DNA from 2 places in the Thermus sp. KWY1 genome. Region 2 is predicted to be linked to the other one. Evidence: riboswitches for the same ligand, from Rfam matches in the RefSeq annotation. Region 2 holds a riboswitch; the other holds the start of a gene.
The links. A riboswitch is a leader RNA that binds a small molecule or an ion and turns the genes downstream of it on or off. The one in region 2 is predicted to bind thiamine pyrophosphate.
Positions count from the first base shown of each region.

Region 1 (7,436 bases), on a different contig from region 2:
TCCCCTTCAGGTCTAGTTCCAAAACCCGCCCGGCTTCCAAAAGCTCCCTTACCCCTATCCCGGTGGTGGCCACGAAGAGATCCACCCCTTCTCCCAGCCGCCGGAGATGGCCCTGGTATTCGGGAACGGGTACCTTTTCCGTGGCCTGAACAGGGAGAAGGAGGGGGATTAAGCCTAGCTTTGTGGCCAGGGATTTGAACTCTTCCCTCCTTCTGAGACCGGCATAGGCGATGCGCATCCCCAACCTCCCTTACACCGCGCACTCCCCACGGCCTAGCTGCACCCGGAAGGTTTCCCCTTCCGCCCCCAGGTCCTGGTAGTACTCTGGGGCTTCCTCATAGGAAGGAATAGTCTGGAGGTCCTCGAGAAGGGGCTTGAAGGAGGCGGCCCCCACCCGGTCCAAATAAGCCTGGAAACTTTCGCCCTGCTCCCGTTCCTCCTGGTAGCGCTTCAGGATCCTTTCCACCGCCTCAGGAGTGCGCCGGGCAGGAATCCGAGCCACTACTTGGCCAAAACGGGCCTCCCCCTCCCGGGTGCGCCCCCCCAGGAGGAGGGTGTAGTGAGGAACTTCGTTTTCCCCTACCTTACGGCTTGAGCCGTAAAGGCCGATATCAGCTATGTGGTGTTGACCGCAGGAGTTGGGGCAACCGGAGATCTTGATGCTAATGGACCGCACCGCTGGATCATGGGTCAGAGGAAGGGTGTGGAGGTGCGCTTCCAGGGCCTGCGCCAGTCCCCGGGAGCGGGTGATGGCCAGGTTGCAGGTGTCAGCTCCAGGGCAGCGGGTTATGTCCAGGATGGTGTGGGCCTCAGGATGGGCCAGGCCCACCCGCAACAGGGCTTCGTAAAGCCCACCCAAAGCGTCCTCGGGCACGAAGCGAAGGAGTAAGTTCTGGCTGATGGCACTCCTTATTTCTCCAGCGTAGGTTTCGGCGATATCCGCCAGCGCCCTGAGCCCTTCCGGGGTGATATCCCCAAGGGGAAGGCGCACGGCCACGGTGTAGTAGCCCTCTTGCTTTTGACGAAAGAGGTTGGTGCGGCGCCAGGCATCAAACCCGGGAGCGAAGGAGAAGGGCTTCCTGGGAGGGGAGGGAAGGCTTGGGGGTGGGAGGTCCTGGGGAGGTTGCCAGGCCTTTAGGTCCTCACCGCTTGCGGTGAGCTTCACGATCCGCCTTTCCTCCCTTACCGCCTCGCGGAAGGCGGCAATTCCCCACTTCTTTACCAGAAACTTGAGCCGGGCTTGGGTTAGGACCTTGCGGTTACCGTGGCGGTCAAAGAGGCGGATGATGGCCAGCATGGTGGGGAGGAGGTCCTCTTCTGGGGTAAAGGGTTCCAAAAGTTCCGCGCTCATGGGAGCCGCTCCCAAGCCCCCGCCCACATAAAGGCGGAAGCCCCTTTTGCCCCCCTCCACCGCGGCCACCACCCCGATGTCGTGAATGGGGGTACGGGCATGGTCTGTGGCGCACCCCTCAAAGGCAATCTTGAATTTGCGGGGCAGGTTCTGCCCCACGGGGTGACGGAGGAAGTAGCGGTAGGCGGCCTCGGCGTAGGGAGTCACGTCAAAGGGCTCCTCAGCGGAAACTCCGGCGTACGGGCAGCAGGTGATGGCTCGGATGGAGTGGCCGCAGGCCTCGCGGGTAGTGAGGCCTACCCTGTTTACAGCCCGGAGGACGTGGGGTACGTCCCTTCGGTGCACGTGGTGGAGCTGTACCGCCTGCCGGGTGGTTACGTGGGCCAGACGGTTTTCTGCATACCGCTCCGCCACCTCTGCCAGAACCCTTAGGGCCTCTGGGCTTACCCGGCCCACGGGGAGTTTGATGCGCACCATGTGGTGCTCTGGCCTTCCCCGAATGCCGTAGATGCCGTTTTTCAGGCGGTAGACCCGGAAGTCCTCGGGGTCTTCCTCCCCCGCCTCGAGGCGGGCAATCATGGCCTCCAGATACTGGATTTCGGCTTCGGCCTCCACGCTGAGTCCTGCCATTCCGCCTCCTTTCCCCCCTCCCCGGGGGATTGCCCGGCATAGTATACCATTGAGTGTATGAAAGTCAAGGGTATATGCCCTGTTCCCCAGGTCGGGTTTTCGAGAGCCCCGCATGCTATAGTGGAAGGGACAGGCTAGGGGTGCCCCAATGGAGGGGCTGAGAGCTGGGTTTCTCCCAGCAACCCTTAGAACCTGATCCGGGTAATGCCGGCGGAGGGAAGCCTATGCGGAAGAATCCCCTTACAAACCGACCTCTCCCCAGGCCGCGTGGGCCTTGGATACCCGCTTGAGGCTTTACCCGTAGGGCACATGCGCTGGGGAGGTGAAAGCTTGCTGGGAAGGCTCTATCTGGTGGTGACCCCGAGGCCCGGTTGGTCCATGGCGGAGGTGCTGGATCGGACGGAACGGGCCCTGGCGGGTGGGGTGGAGGTGTTGCAGCTTCGGGCCAAGGACTGGGAGGCGAGGCCCATCCTGGACCTGGGGGAGAGGATGCTGGCCCTGGCCCGACGGTATGGGGTGCCCTTCTTCCTCAACGACCGGCCGGACCTGGCGGCCCTTCTGGGAGCGGATGGGGTGCACCTTGGCCAGGGGGACCTGACGCCCGCGGAGGCCCGGCGCTTCTTTCAGGGGATGGTGGGCCGCTCTACCCACGCTCCCGAACAGGCCCTAAGAGCCCTCGAGGAAGGCGTGGACTACCTCTCCATAGGCCCTGTGTGGGAAACCCCCACCAAGCCGGGGAGGCAGGCCGCGGGCCTGGGCTATGTGCGCTGGGCCCGGGAGAACCTGGGGGAGAGGCCCTGGTACGCCATCGGCGGCATCACCCTGGAGAACCTGGGGGAGGTTTTGGAGGCCGGGGCGCGCCGAGTTGTGGTGGTCCGCGCCATCCTGGACGCTGAGAACCCCGAGCGGGCGGCCCAGGCATTCAGGGAGCGGCTTTATGGTGTGGCTTAACGGGGAGGCTAAGCCCCTCGAGGGCAAGACGCTCAGGGAGGTTCTGGAGCAGCTGGACGTGGATCTTTCCCGGGTGGCGGTCCTCCTCAACGAGGAGGCCTACCCGGGGCGGGAGCTTCCTCATCACGTCCTGAAGGAGGGGGATGTGGTGGAGGTGGTCACCCTCATGCAAGGAGGCTAGATGGACACCTGGAAGGTCGGGGACATAGAGCTTAAAAGCCGTCTTATCCTGGGCTCGGGCAAGTTCCGGGACTTCGGGGTGATGCGAGAGGCCATAAAGGCTGCGGGGGCCGAGGTGGTCACCGTGGCCATCCGCCGGGTGGAGGCCAGGATGCCCGGGCATGTGGGTCTCCTCGAGACCTTAGAGGGCGTGCGCCTCCTGCCCAACACAGCAGGTGCCAGGACGGCGGAGGAAGCGTTGAGGATAGCCCGGCTGGGCCGGGTCCTCACCGGGGAGAGGTGGGTGAAGCTGGAGGTGATCCCTGACCCCACCTATCTCCTCCCCGATCCCGTGGAGACCCTGAGGGCGGCGAGGATGCTCATGGACGAGGGCTTCCTGGTCCTGCCCTACATCGGTCCTGACCTCGTCCTGGCCAAGAAGCTTTCGGAGCAGGGCACGGCTACGGTGATGCCCCTGGCGGCCCCCATCGGCTCCGGCTGGGGGGTGAAGACCCGGGCCCTTTTGGAGCTCTTCGCCCGGGAGAAGACCTCACTGCCCCCGGTGGTGGTGGATGCAGGGCTTGGCCTCCCTTCCCATGCAGCGGAGGTGATGGAGATGGGTTTGGACGCCGTGCTGGTGAACACCGCCATTGCCGAGGCCCAAGATCCCGTGGCCATGGCTGAGGCCTTTCGTTTGGCTGTGGAGGCGGGGAGGAAAGCCTTTTTGGCCGGCCCCATGCGACCCCGGGAGGTGGCGAGCCCCTCGAGCCCCATGGAGGGCATCCCTTTGGGAGGTCCTAAGCCGTGAGGGTAGAGGTGGCGGTGGTGGGGGCGGGGATTATCGGAACCCTCGCCGCCTACGAGCTCAGGAAGCGGGGGCTTTCCGTCCTCCTCCTAGATGCCGGTAAGGAGGGAGCGGCTACCCTGGCCAGTGCGGGGATGCTGGCTCCTTATCCCGAGGGGCTTTCCGGGGAGGTTTTGGAGGCGGCCCTTTTCGGCCTAGAGTACTATCCAGGCCTCCTCGAGGAGCTTGCCGCCAAGGGATGGAAGGTGGAGGCGGGGTTTAGCGGCACCCAGGTGGTGGCCCTGTCCGAGGTGGAAAAGGAGGCCTGGGAGGCCCAGGAGTCCTTGTCCTACCCGGTTCGCGGTGGAAGGGGAGCGCGTACCTTCCCTGGGGGGTATGTCCATCCCAGGGCCCTCCGCGAGGCCTTACTGAAAGCCTTGGAGGTCATGGAAACCCCTTTCCTGCAAGCCGAGGTGGAGGAGGTGAAGGAAGGGGGAGTGCGGGGGCGCAGGCTAGAGGAGCCCTTTACCGCCCAGGCCCGGTTCGTCCTCCTGGCCGTGGGCGCCTGGGGTAGCCGATTTGGCCTTGGGGTCCGGCCCCTGAAGGGGGAGGCCTTGGTCCTCGAGGGCCCGGCTCCTCCTGCCCCCCTCTTCGCTGGGGAAGGGTACCTCCTTCCCCGGGAGGGTGGGGTATTCGTGGGGGCCACCCAGCGAGAGGGATGGGCTCAGGGAGTGGATCTATTCGGCCTAAGGTGGCTTTCCGACTACGCCCACGAGCGCTTTCCCCTGCTGGCAGGGGCCAGGTTCCGGGAGGCCCTTTGGGGGTACAGGCCGGTGGGAGAGCTTTTCGTGGGTGAGGTGGAAAGGGGAGTGCTGGCTGCGATGGGCCATGGAAGGAACGGCGTCCTCCTGGCCCCGTGGACGGCGAAGAGGATTCTCGAGCTTTTGGGGGTGTAGCTATGACCCAGCTGGAAGCGGCAAGGAAGGGCATCGTGACCGAGGAGATGGCTTACGTGGCGGAGAAGGAGGGGGTTTCCCCTGAGTATGTGCGGGAAGGGGTGGCGTCGGGGCGGGTCGTGATTCCCAGGAACCCCAACCACCGCACCCTTCGGGACTTCAAGGGGATCGGGGAAGGGCTCAGCGTGAAGGTGAACGCCAACCTGGGTACTTCCTACGACTACGTCAACCTCGAGGAGGAGGTGGAAAAGGCCAGGGTGGCCATCCAGTACGGGGCGGACACCATCATGGATCTCTCCACAGGGGGGGACTTGAAGGCCATCCGGGAAAGAATCCTCGAGGTGGCCACCGTTCCTTTGGGCACCGTGCCCATCTATGAGGCGGAGTTCCGCGCCGCCAAGCGGAAGAGCTTCTTCGACATGTCCGCGGACGAGCTTTTCGAGGTCATAGAGGAACACGGGCGGCAGGGGGTGGACTACATCACCGTGCACGTGGGGGTTACCCTGAAGAACCTGGAGGTTTACCGGAATTCCTCCCGGACCACGGGGATTGTGAGCCGGGGTGGAGGGCTTCTCGCCGCCTGGATGCTCCACCGGGGAGAGGAGAACCCCCTTTACGCCCGCTTTGACGACCTCCTGGACATCGCCCGCACCTACGACATGACCCTCTCTTTGGGCGACGGCCTCAGGCCAGGGTCCCTGGCGGACAGCACCGACCGGGCCCAGATCGCCGAGCTCCTCACCATCGGGGAGTTGGTGGAAAGGGCCCGCCGGGCAGGGGTGCAGGCTATGGTGGAAGGACCGGGCCACATTCCTTTGAACGAGGTGGCCACCAACGTGCAGATCCAGAAGAAGCTCACGGGCCATGCTCCCTTCTACATCCTGGGAATGCTTCCCGTGGATACCGCCGCTGGCTTCGACCACATCGCCGGGGCCATCGGAGGCGCCTTGGCCGGCTGGATGGGGGCGGATATGCTCTGCTACCTGACCCCGGCGGAGCACCTGGGCCTGCCCACTCCTGAGCACGTGAAGGAAGGGGTGATCGCCTTTAAAATCGCTGCTCACGCCGCTGATGTGGCCCGGGGGAACCCGCGGGCTTTGGAGAGGAACCGGCGCATGTCCGAGGCCCGCTACCGCCTGGACTGGGAAGGCCAGTTCGCGCTTTGCCTTTATCCTGAGGAGGCCCGCCGCCTCAAGGAGGAGCGGGGCTCGAGGACCAAGGCCTGCAGCATGTGCGGCCCCTTCTGCCCCATGAACCTGGTGGAGGCGGTCTTACGGGGCAAGGCCCGGATGGAGCTTCAAGGTGCACCCTACGTCCACGACCCCGTGGGCTAGGAGTGGCGCATGCAGGTAGCGCTTACCATCGCCGGTTCCGACTCCGGGGGCGGGGCCGGGGTGCAGGCGGACCTCAAGACCTTTTTCCGCTTTGGGGTCTATGGGGTAAGCGCCCTTACCCTGGTCACCGCCCAAAACACCCTAGGGGTGCAACGGGTGGAACTCCTACCTCCTGACCTGGTTTATGCCCAGATCCAAAGCGTGGCGGACGACCTCCCCATCCACGCTGCCAAGACGGGGGCTTTGGGCAACACGGCCATCGTGGAGGCGGTGGCCGAGGGGGTGAAGCGGTATGGGATCCGTCCCCTGGTGGTGGATCCAGTGATGGTGGCCAAGGGCGGGGACCCCCTCCTTTCCCCAGAGGCGGTCCGGGCGCTGAAAGAAAGGCTTTTCCCCCTGGCCACCCTCATCACCCCCAACCGCCTCGAGGCGGAAGCCCTCCTTTCCCGGCCTATCCGGACCCTGGCGGAAGCCCAGGAGGCGGCCCGGGAACTTTTGGCCCTTGGCCCCCAGGCGGTCCTGCTTAAAGGCGGCCATTTCGAGGGGAAGGAGGCGGTGGACCTTCTAGCTACTCGGGAGGGTATCCAGGTTTTCCGTGCCCCCCGCATTCCTACTCGTAACACCCACGGCACGGGCTGCACCCTTTCCGCAGCCATCACTGCCCTCCTGGCTTTGGGAAAGCCCCTGGAGGAAGCCGTGGCCGAGGCTAAGGCCTACCTCACCCGGGCCTTGGAAACCGCTCCTTCCTTGGGTCAGGGCCATGGCCCCGTGAACCACTTCGCCTAGTTCAGAGGGCGGTAGCCCCGCCGTCCACGGGAAGAATTGCCCCGGTGATGTAGTCGGAGGCGGGGCTTGCCAGGAAAAGCACCGCTCCTCCCAGCTCCCCGGGTTTCCCGGGACGCCCCAGGGGCAGGGTGGCCTTCAGGAAGGCCTCAGCCTTGGGCAGGACCTTCTCCGTCATGCGGGTGGGGAAAAAACCCGGGGCTAAGGCGTTCACCCGAATACCGAACCGGCCCCATTTCACCGCCAGATCCCGGGTAAGGGCGATAAGCCCACCCTTGGAAGCGGAATAGCCCACGGCGTCCAGGACCTCAGGGTACTCTCCTTTTAGCCCTGCCACGGAGGCGATGTGGATGATCTTGCCGTAGCCCCTTTCCCGCATGCGCTGGGCGGCGGCGCGGCTTGCCAGGAAGGCTCCCACCAGGTTGACCTCGAGGACCTCCCGCACCTTTTCCACGGGCATCTCCCAGGAGGGGGTCCCCCAGGAGATC
Region 1 is NZ_BAAJPG010000011.1:24,111-31,546, forward strand. Features, by position in the region: gene AC27GT_RS03255 (uroporphyrinogen-III synthase) at 1-238, opposite strand, end outside; gene AC27GT_RS03260 (nitrite/sulfite reductase) at 251-1,981, opposite strand; TPP riboswitch at 2,108-2,217, shown strand; gene thiE (thiamine phosphate synthase) at 2,312-2,932, shown strand; gene thiS (sulfur carrier protein ThiS) at 2,919-3,113, shown strand; gene AC27GT_RS03275 (thiazole synthase) at 3,114-3,899, shown strand; gene AC27GT_RS03280 (NAD(P)/FAD-dependent oxidoreductase) at 3,896-4,831, shown strand; gene thiC (phosphomethylpyrimidine synthase ThiC) at 4,834-6,165, shown strand; gene thiD (bifunctional hydroxymethylpyrimidine kinase/phosphomethylpyrimidine kinase) at 6,175-6,951, shown strand; gene AC27GT_RS03295 (SDR family oxidoreductase) at 6,953-7,436, opposite strand, start outside.
Region 1: linked by a shared signal. The riboswitch ahead of thiE (thiamine phosphate synthase) and the one ahead of AC27GT_RS00915 (thiamine ABC transporter substrate-binding protein) in region 2 are both predicted to bind thiamine pyrophosphate.

Region 2 (7,436 bases):
TTGGCCGAGGCCAAGGGCCACCACCCCCGCCTCACCGTGGAGTGGGGACGGGTCACGGTGGAGTGGTGGACCCATAGCGCCGGTGGCATCACCGAGAAAGACCGGGAGATGGCCCGCCTCACTGACCTTCTCCTGGGGTAGCCTGGGAAAGGTATGGAGGCACGCACCTTAGAGCTCGTCTTCCCCGAGCACACCAATCCCCTGGGGGCTGCCTTTGGCGGCTTCGTGCTGGGCCTTATGGACAAGGTGGGTTCCTACGCCGCCGCCCGCAGGGCAAGAAAGCCCGTGGTAACCGTGGCGGTGAGCAGCGTGGAGTTCAAGGTACCCATCCGTACCGGGGACCTCCTGGAGGTGGTGGCCAAGGTGGTACGGGTGGGGCGCACCTCCTTGACCGTGGAGGTGGAGGTCTATAAGGAGCACTTCGGCCAGGAAGATGGCCGCGTGCTGGCCACCAAGGGGGAACTCACCTACGTGGCGGTGAACGAGAAGGGCCAGCCCGTGCCCGTGGACTAGACCCCATGCCCGAGCTACCGGAGGTGGAAACCACGAGGAGGAAGCTTCTTCCCCTCTTTGTGGGCAAGAGGCTTCTCCAACTGGAACACCGGGATCCCAGGCGCTACCGCCACACGGAACGGGCGGAAGGCCAAAGGGTAGAGGGAATCCGGCGCCGGGGGAAGTTCCTCCTCTTCGCCCTCACGGAAGGGTGGGAGATGGTGGTCCACCTGGGGATGACGGGGGGCTTTCGCCTGGAAAGGAGCCCCCACACCCGGGTGGCCTTCCAGCTGGAGGACCGTGAGATCTTCTTCCACGACCCCCGGCGCTTTGGCCGCATCTGGGTGGTGAGGAAGGGGGATTACCAGAAGATCCCCCTTCTCCTTCAACTGGGCCCGGAGCCTCTTTCGGAAGATTTCCGGTTCCACGAGTTCTGGCTGGGGCTAAAGGGAAGCCAGAAGCCCCTCAAGGCCCTCCTTCTGGAACAGCGTCTGGCCGCCGGGGTGGGGAACATCTACGCCGATGAGGCCCTTTTTAGGGCCCGCCTTTCCCCTTTCCGCCGAGGGCGGGAGCTTACGGAGGCAGAAGCCCAAAGGCTTTTCCTGGCCCTTAAGGAGGTGCTGGCCGAGGCCGTGGCCTTAGGAGGAAGCACCCTTTCCGACCGCACCTACCAGCAGCCCGATGGCCTACCGGGAAGCTTCCAGATGCGCCACGCCGTCTACGGCCGCACAGGGCTTCCCTGCCCGGTTTGCGGCACACCCATCGCCAAAAGAGTGGTGGCGGGAAGAGGCACCCACTTCTGCCCCCGGTGCCAGGGATTCTAGCCCAGCCGCCCTCTTCCCCGGTCCAGGAGATAGAAGGCAAGCCCCGAGAGAAGGGCCAGAAGGGCGGCTATGGCCAAGGCCTCCCGGAAGGGAGCCTCCCCGGGTCGGCCCAGGCGCTCATAGATGGCCAGGGTCAGGGTGGTCCACTCGGGCCGCCAAAGCACCAGGGTGGCTCCAAACTCCCCCAAAATGGCCGCCAAGGCCAGGGCCAGCCCGGATTGCAAGGCGGGAAAGACCAGGGGGATCTCCACCCGCAAAAACGCCCGAAGGGGCGTGGCCCCCAGGACCCGGGCCGCCTCGAGGAGGCTTGGGGAAAGGCTTCTTAAGGCAGGCAGGAGGGCCCGGGCAAGGAGGGGGTAGGCCAGAAGGGCATAGGCGACAAGCAAAAGGACCAAGGAGCCCCGGAGGTTCGGGTAAGCCAAAAGGTAGCCGAGGCCCACGGCCACCGGGCTCAGCATGAGGGGGAAAAGCCCCAAGAGGTCCATGAGGGGGCTCCGGCGGGCTGCTGCGGCATAAGCCACTCCCAAAGGAAGCGCCAGGGCCAGGGCCAAGAGGGTGAAGCGGAGGCTATTCCCCAACGCCACGGAAAGGGGAGTGAAGTCCTCCGAGGCCCAGGCGGCGGCCAAGGCCCCTAGGTCCAGGCGCAGAAAAAGCCCCCACAAGGGGGCAAAAAGGAGGAGAAAAAGGACGCCTAGGCCCAGGGTATAGGCCCAAGGAGGAGGGGGAAGAAGCCCTCCGGGGGACAGGGGGTAAGGCCGGAGGCGCAGGTAGAGGGCCACGGCGAGGCCCAGGGTGAGGATCTCCAAAAGCATGAGGGCGCTGGCCTCGGGGAAGGCCAGGCGGTAGGCCAAAAGGGTGTAGACCTCCACCTCGAGGGTGGCGTACCGGGGCCCCCCCAGGAGGAGAGGAACCCCGAAGGCGGAAAAGGCGTAGATGAACACCAAAAGCCCCGCAGAACCCAAGGCGGGGAGGAGGAGGGGAAGCCCTACCCTTAGAAAAGCCCTGGGGCTCGAGGCCCCCAGGACCCGGGCCGCCTGCAAGGGGCCCTCCAGGTTCAAGGCCACCGGCAGGAGGATCCTGAGGGCAAGGCCCAGGTTGTAAAAAATGGCGGCCAGAAAAAGGATGGCCTTGGTGCCGTAAAGGTCCACCCCCAAAAGTCCCCTGGGGCCCAGGAGGGCTAAAAACCCCAGGGCCACCACCGGGGTGGGGAGGACGAAGGGCAAGGTGGAAAGAGCCAGGAAAACCCCCCTAAGGGGAAAGCGACGGCGGAAGAGGAAGGCCAGGGGCAGGGCCAGGGACAAGGTGAAGAGGGCGGAAAGAAGCCCATACTCCAGGCTCCAGAGGTAGCGCTCCCAGTAGTAGGGGTTCGCCAGGGCCCGGGCAAACCCCTCCCCTACCCCCAGGGCCAGGATGCGGAAAAGGGGGTAAAAGAGGGCTAAGCCCAGGAAGAGGAGGACGAAAAAGCCTCCGTAGGCCATCCTCCTAAGCCTAACCCCCAAGCTGCCCGGCACCTTCCCAGCCTGAGGGAGGCGCTACCGCCTGCCCTGGCGCACCGACTCGGGGCTTTGCCCCTGCAGGACCACCTTGGTCCACTCCTCAATCCAGCGCTCCCGGTTTTGGGCCATGGCCCTGGGGTCCATACGCACGCTCCCAAGGGGCTCAGGCGCGAAGCGGAAGACCTCGGGGAGCCTGGCATCCCGGCGGGCCGGGTACATCCACATCTCCGTGGGAAGGTTCTCCTGGACTGGCTTGGAAAGGAGCCAGTCCACCACCTTCCTGGCCCCCTCCAGGTTCTTGGTCCCCTTCAGGATCCCCACGAACTCCACCTGGAAGAAGGCCAGCTCGGGGAAGAGGTTCCCCGTGGGCGGCTCTTGGTACTTCCCCTCGGAATAGTAGACCTCGGCGGCGGGGCTGGTGGTGTAGGAGACCACCAGGGGCCTATCCCCCTTGTAAAGGGTGAAGTGGGTGTAGTAGGCCTCGCTCCAGCCCTTGGCCACCCGCACCCCTCCATCCCTGAGCTTGGCCCAGAAGTCCAGGTAGCCATCCTCGCCGAAGCGGGCCACCGTGGCCATGAGAAAGGCCAGGCCCGGGGAGCTGGTGGCGGGGTTTTGCACCACCAGAAGCCTGCCATACTCGGGCCGGGCAAGGTCGGCGGGGGACTTGGGCAAGGGACGGTCCTTGAAGTAAGCCCGGTCGTAGTTCAGGCTCACCCAACCGTAGTCCACGGGAAGGGCGCGGAAGGTAGGGTCCAGAAGCAAGGTGGCCTTCAGGTTTTGGATCTCGGGGCTACGGTAGGGCAAGAGGATATCCGCCTCGAGGGCCCGGGAGAGGAAGGTGTTGTCAAAGCCGTAAATCACGTCGGCGATGGGGGCTCCCTTGGTGAGGATGGCCCGGTTTAGGGTCTCCCCGGCATCCCCCCCTTTAAGGAAGCGAAGCTTCAGGCCGGTTTCCCGCTCAAACCGGGCGATGAGCCCCTTATCCAGGGAAAAGCTGCTGTGGGTGAGGACGGTGATCTCCTGGGCGAAGCCGAAGGCCAGAAGGACCAGCAGGGCAAGGATCCTCAACATAAAACCCCTCCTTGTCACCGGGAGGGGCCTTGGTCACCTTCCCTACGCCGGCATTACCCGGATCAGGTTCCAAGGGTATCTCTCAGCCCCATAAGAGGGCACCCCCGGTGACGCCCTGAGTTTACCACCCTTCCTGGCCCTGGAAGGGCATCCCTCACACCCTCCAGGGAGCCAGCAGGCCCTCGAGGACCTCCCGGAAGGTCTCGCCAAAAGCCTCCGGCTGGTCGATCCAGGGGTAGTGCCCGGCCCCGGGTATCACCCGGATGGGGGCTTTGAGGCGTTCCGCCACCTCCTCGGCATAGGGGTAGCTGGTGCCGTCCTTCTCCCCCACCACCAGGGCCACTGGCTTGCGGCTTGGGGAGAGGTAGGGAGTGTAGTCCAGCCGCCAGAGGCCGTTTTTCCAAAAGGCCAAGGCCGGGGTATCCGGCCCCAGGATGCCCGAGCCCTCCGCCACCCACTCGTACTCCAGTCGGCCATGGGGGGTGGGGAACATGAGGCGGTCGAAGAGGAGCTTGGGCTCCGCCTTCTCCAAGGCCGCCCTCAGGTTCGCCTCGGGGTCGGCCAAAGGTTCAAGCCCCGCCGCCTCCACAAGCCTTGCGGAAAGCCAGGGGAAGCTCACCCAGGGGGAAAGGAGCACCGCCCCCAGGACCTCCGGGTAGCGGCGGAGGAGCTCCAGGGCCACCAGGGCTCCGAAGCCGTGGGCCAGAAGATGAAACTGCTCCAGCCCCAGGGCCTCGGCCAGGGCCACGGTATCCTCCACCAGGGCATCTATGGTGAAAAGCCTGGGGTCCTGGGGAAGCTCCAGGCTCCGGCCGGAGCCCCGCTGGTCGAAGTAGATGACCCTGAACCCTTCCAGGTAGTCCTGAAGCCCTTCCCTGAGGGCGTAGGCGTTCCCCCCAGGCCCCCCGTGGAGGACCAGGAGGGCCGGGGCATGCTCGTCCCCCACGTCCTCCACGTAAAGCTCCGCCTCCCCTACGGGGATGTAGCCGATTTCTTCCCGCATCCCCTATAGACTACCCCATCCTCCAGGGCAAAGGCCCAAACCTTAACCCCGGGCAGGGCCCTGGCCTTGGCCATGGCTTCCTCCCCGGCGCCAAACACCTCCAAAAGCCAAATCCCTTCCCCCGCAAGAAGCCAGTAGGGATGGGGAAGCTCCCGGGCCAAGCCCAAAAGGGCCTCCTTTTCCTTGCCCTCCACAAAGAGTACCCTCATCCCTTCCCCCAAAGGCGGTAGTAGAAGAGGATCTCCGCGCTTTCCTCCAAGGCGGTGAGGAGGCTATAGGCCTCCAGAAGGGCTTCCTCCGGCTTCTCCTTAAGCCCTATGGCAAAGGCCCCGTGGCCCCTTAACAGGCAGGCTCGGTGCTCCTTAAGGCCCTCCGCCACGGCCAAAGCGGCCTCCAGGGTGGCGCTTGTGGTCTTGGGGGCAAGCACGGGAACCTCCTTCAGGTAGTACTGGCCCTCGAGGTCCAGGGGAACAATCCGGTCCAGGTGCAAGGAAAGAGCCACCGCCACCCGGGGATGGGCATGGACGATGGCCCGGGCCGGGGTCGCCCGGTACACCTCCCGGTGGATCACGCTCTCCACGCTGGCCCCTTCCGGGAAAGGGCCCTCGAGGGGCACCTCCACCAGGTCCTCGGGGGTCAGGCGGGCCTTCTGCACCCCGCTTTTGGTAATGAGAAAGCCCTCCTTGGTGCGCACGGAAAAGTTGCCCGCGGTGGCGGAGATGAGCCTCTGGTGGAAAAGATCCTCCCCCACCTGGCGAAAGGCCGAATAAAGCTTAGCCAGCATGGCATTAAGCCTGCTTGCCCGGCTGTTCCCGGCGAACCGGACGGCGCACCGCCGGCTCCTTGGCCTCCACCGCCTCCTTCCTGGCTTCCTCGATGGCCTTGAGGGTCTTCTTGTCCACCACCTGGGTAAAGCGCACGAAGTCGTTTCCGGTCCCCGCAGGGATCAGGCGGCCCAAGATGACGTTTTCCTTGAGACCGATGAGCTCGTCCTTCTTGCCGGCGATGGCCGCCTCGGTGAGCACATGGGTGGTGTTCTGGAAGCTGGCGGCGGAAAGCCAGCTCTTGGTGGAGAGGGCGCTCTTGGTGACCCCCATGAGGAGGGGCTTCCAGGCCACCGGGGTCTTGCCCTCGGCGATGAGCCGCTCGTTCAGGGCCTCCACGTCCCACTTCTCCAGGACCTGGCCCTCCAGCAGGCGGCTATCCCCGGGATCGGTGACCTCCACGTACTTGAGCATCTGCCGCACCACGATCTCGATGTGCTTGTCGTGGAGCTTCACCCCCTGGGCCCGGTAGACCTTCTGGATCTCGTCCACCAGGTAGCGCTCCACCGCCTCGGGGCCCTTGGCCTCCAGAAGCTGGTGGGGATCCACGGCCCCGCGGGTCAAAGGCTGGCCCGCCTCCACGTAATCCCCATCCTTCACCACCAAGCGGGCATCCTTGGGAAGCTTGTACTCCTTGGAGAAGCCCTCGGATTCCACGAAGACGGAAAGCTTCTCCTCGGTTTCCTCGATGCGCACCACCCCGTCGATCTCGGAGATCACCGCCTTAGCCTTGGGCCTGCGGGCCTCAAAGAGCTCGATGACCCGGGGCAGACCCTGGGTGATGTCGGTGCCCACCGCCACGCCGCCCGTGTGGAAGGTGCGCATGGTGAGCTGGGTGCCGGGCTCGCCGATGGACTCCGCCGCCACCACCCCCACCGCTTCCCCGATGGACACGGGCCTGGCCATGGAGAGGTCGTAGCCGTAGCACTTCTGGCACACCCCGTAGCGGGTCTGGCAGGTGAGGGGGCTACGCACGGGCACCTCCTTGATCTCCTCGGCCTCCGCCGCCTTGATGATGAGCCCCACGTCCTCGAGGGTCAGGTAGCGCCCTTCCTCCAGGCGCTGGCCCAGAACCTCCACCTCCCGGGCCAGAACGCGGCCATAGAGGCCGGACTCGATGTCCGAGCGCTTCCTGAGGCGCAGGGTGCGGGTCACCTCGTCGGGCTGGAAGAGGGGGACGGAGATGAAGTTGGTGGTGCCGCAGTCCGCCTCCCGGACCACGATCTCGTGGGCCACGTCCACCAGCTTCCGGGTGAGGTAGCCCGAGTCCGCGGTCCTAAGGGCGGTGTCCGCCCCACCCTTCCGGGCCCCGTGGCTGGAGATGAAGTACTCCAGCACGGTGAGGCCTTCCCGGAAGGAGGAGCGCACCGGCACCTCGAAGGTCTCCCCCGAGGGCTTTTGCATGAGGCCCCGCATGCCGCAAAGCTGGCGGATCTGCTGGGGGTTACCCCGGGCCCCGGACTGGGCCATCACGTAGAGGGGGTTGAAGGGGTAGTTCTCCTCAAAGTTCTTGAAGACCGCCCGGGTGACCTTCTCCGTGGTTTCGGTCCAGAGCTGGATCACCTGGTCGTAGCGCTCCCGGTCGGTGAGGAAGCCCATCTCGTAGGCCTGCTCGATCTGCCTAAGCTTCTTGTCGGCTTCCTCCAGGTACTTCTGCTTCTCGGGGGGGATGACGGCGTCGTCGATGCCGATGGTGATCCCGCTGGTGGTGGACAGGGTGAAGCCG
Region 2 is NZ_BAAJPG010000002.1:58,236-65,671, reverse strand. Features, by position in the region: gene AC27GT_RS00935 (4a-hydroxytetrahydrobiopterin dehydratase) at 1-141, shown strand, start outside; gene AC27GT_RS00930 (acyl-CoA thioesterase) at 154-513, shown strand; gene AC27GT_RS00925 (DNA-formamidopyrimidine glycosylase) at 519-1,316, shown strand; gene AC27GT_RS00920 (ABC transporter permease) at 1,313-2,794, opposite strand; gene AC27GT_RS00915 (thiamine ABC transporter substrate-binding protein) at 2,849-3,883, opposite strand; TPP riboswitch at 3,905-3,999, opposite strand; gene AC27GT_RS00910 (alpha/beta fold hydrolase) at 4,038-4,886, opposite strand; gene AC27GT_RS00905 (hypothetical protein) at 4,856-5,095, opposite strand; gene AC27GT_RS00900 (fuculose-1-phosphate aldolase) at 5,092-5,670, opposite strand; gene rpoC (DNA-directed RNA polymerase subunit beta') at 5,675-7,436, opposite strand, start outside.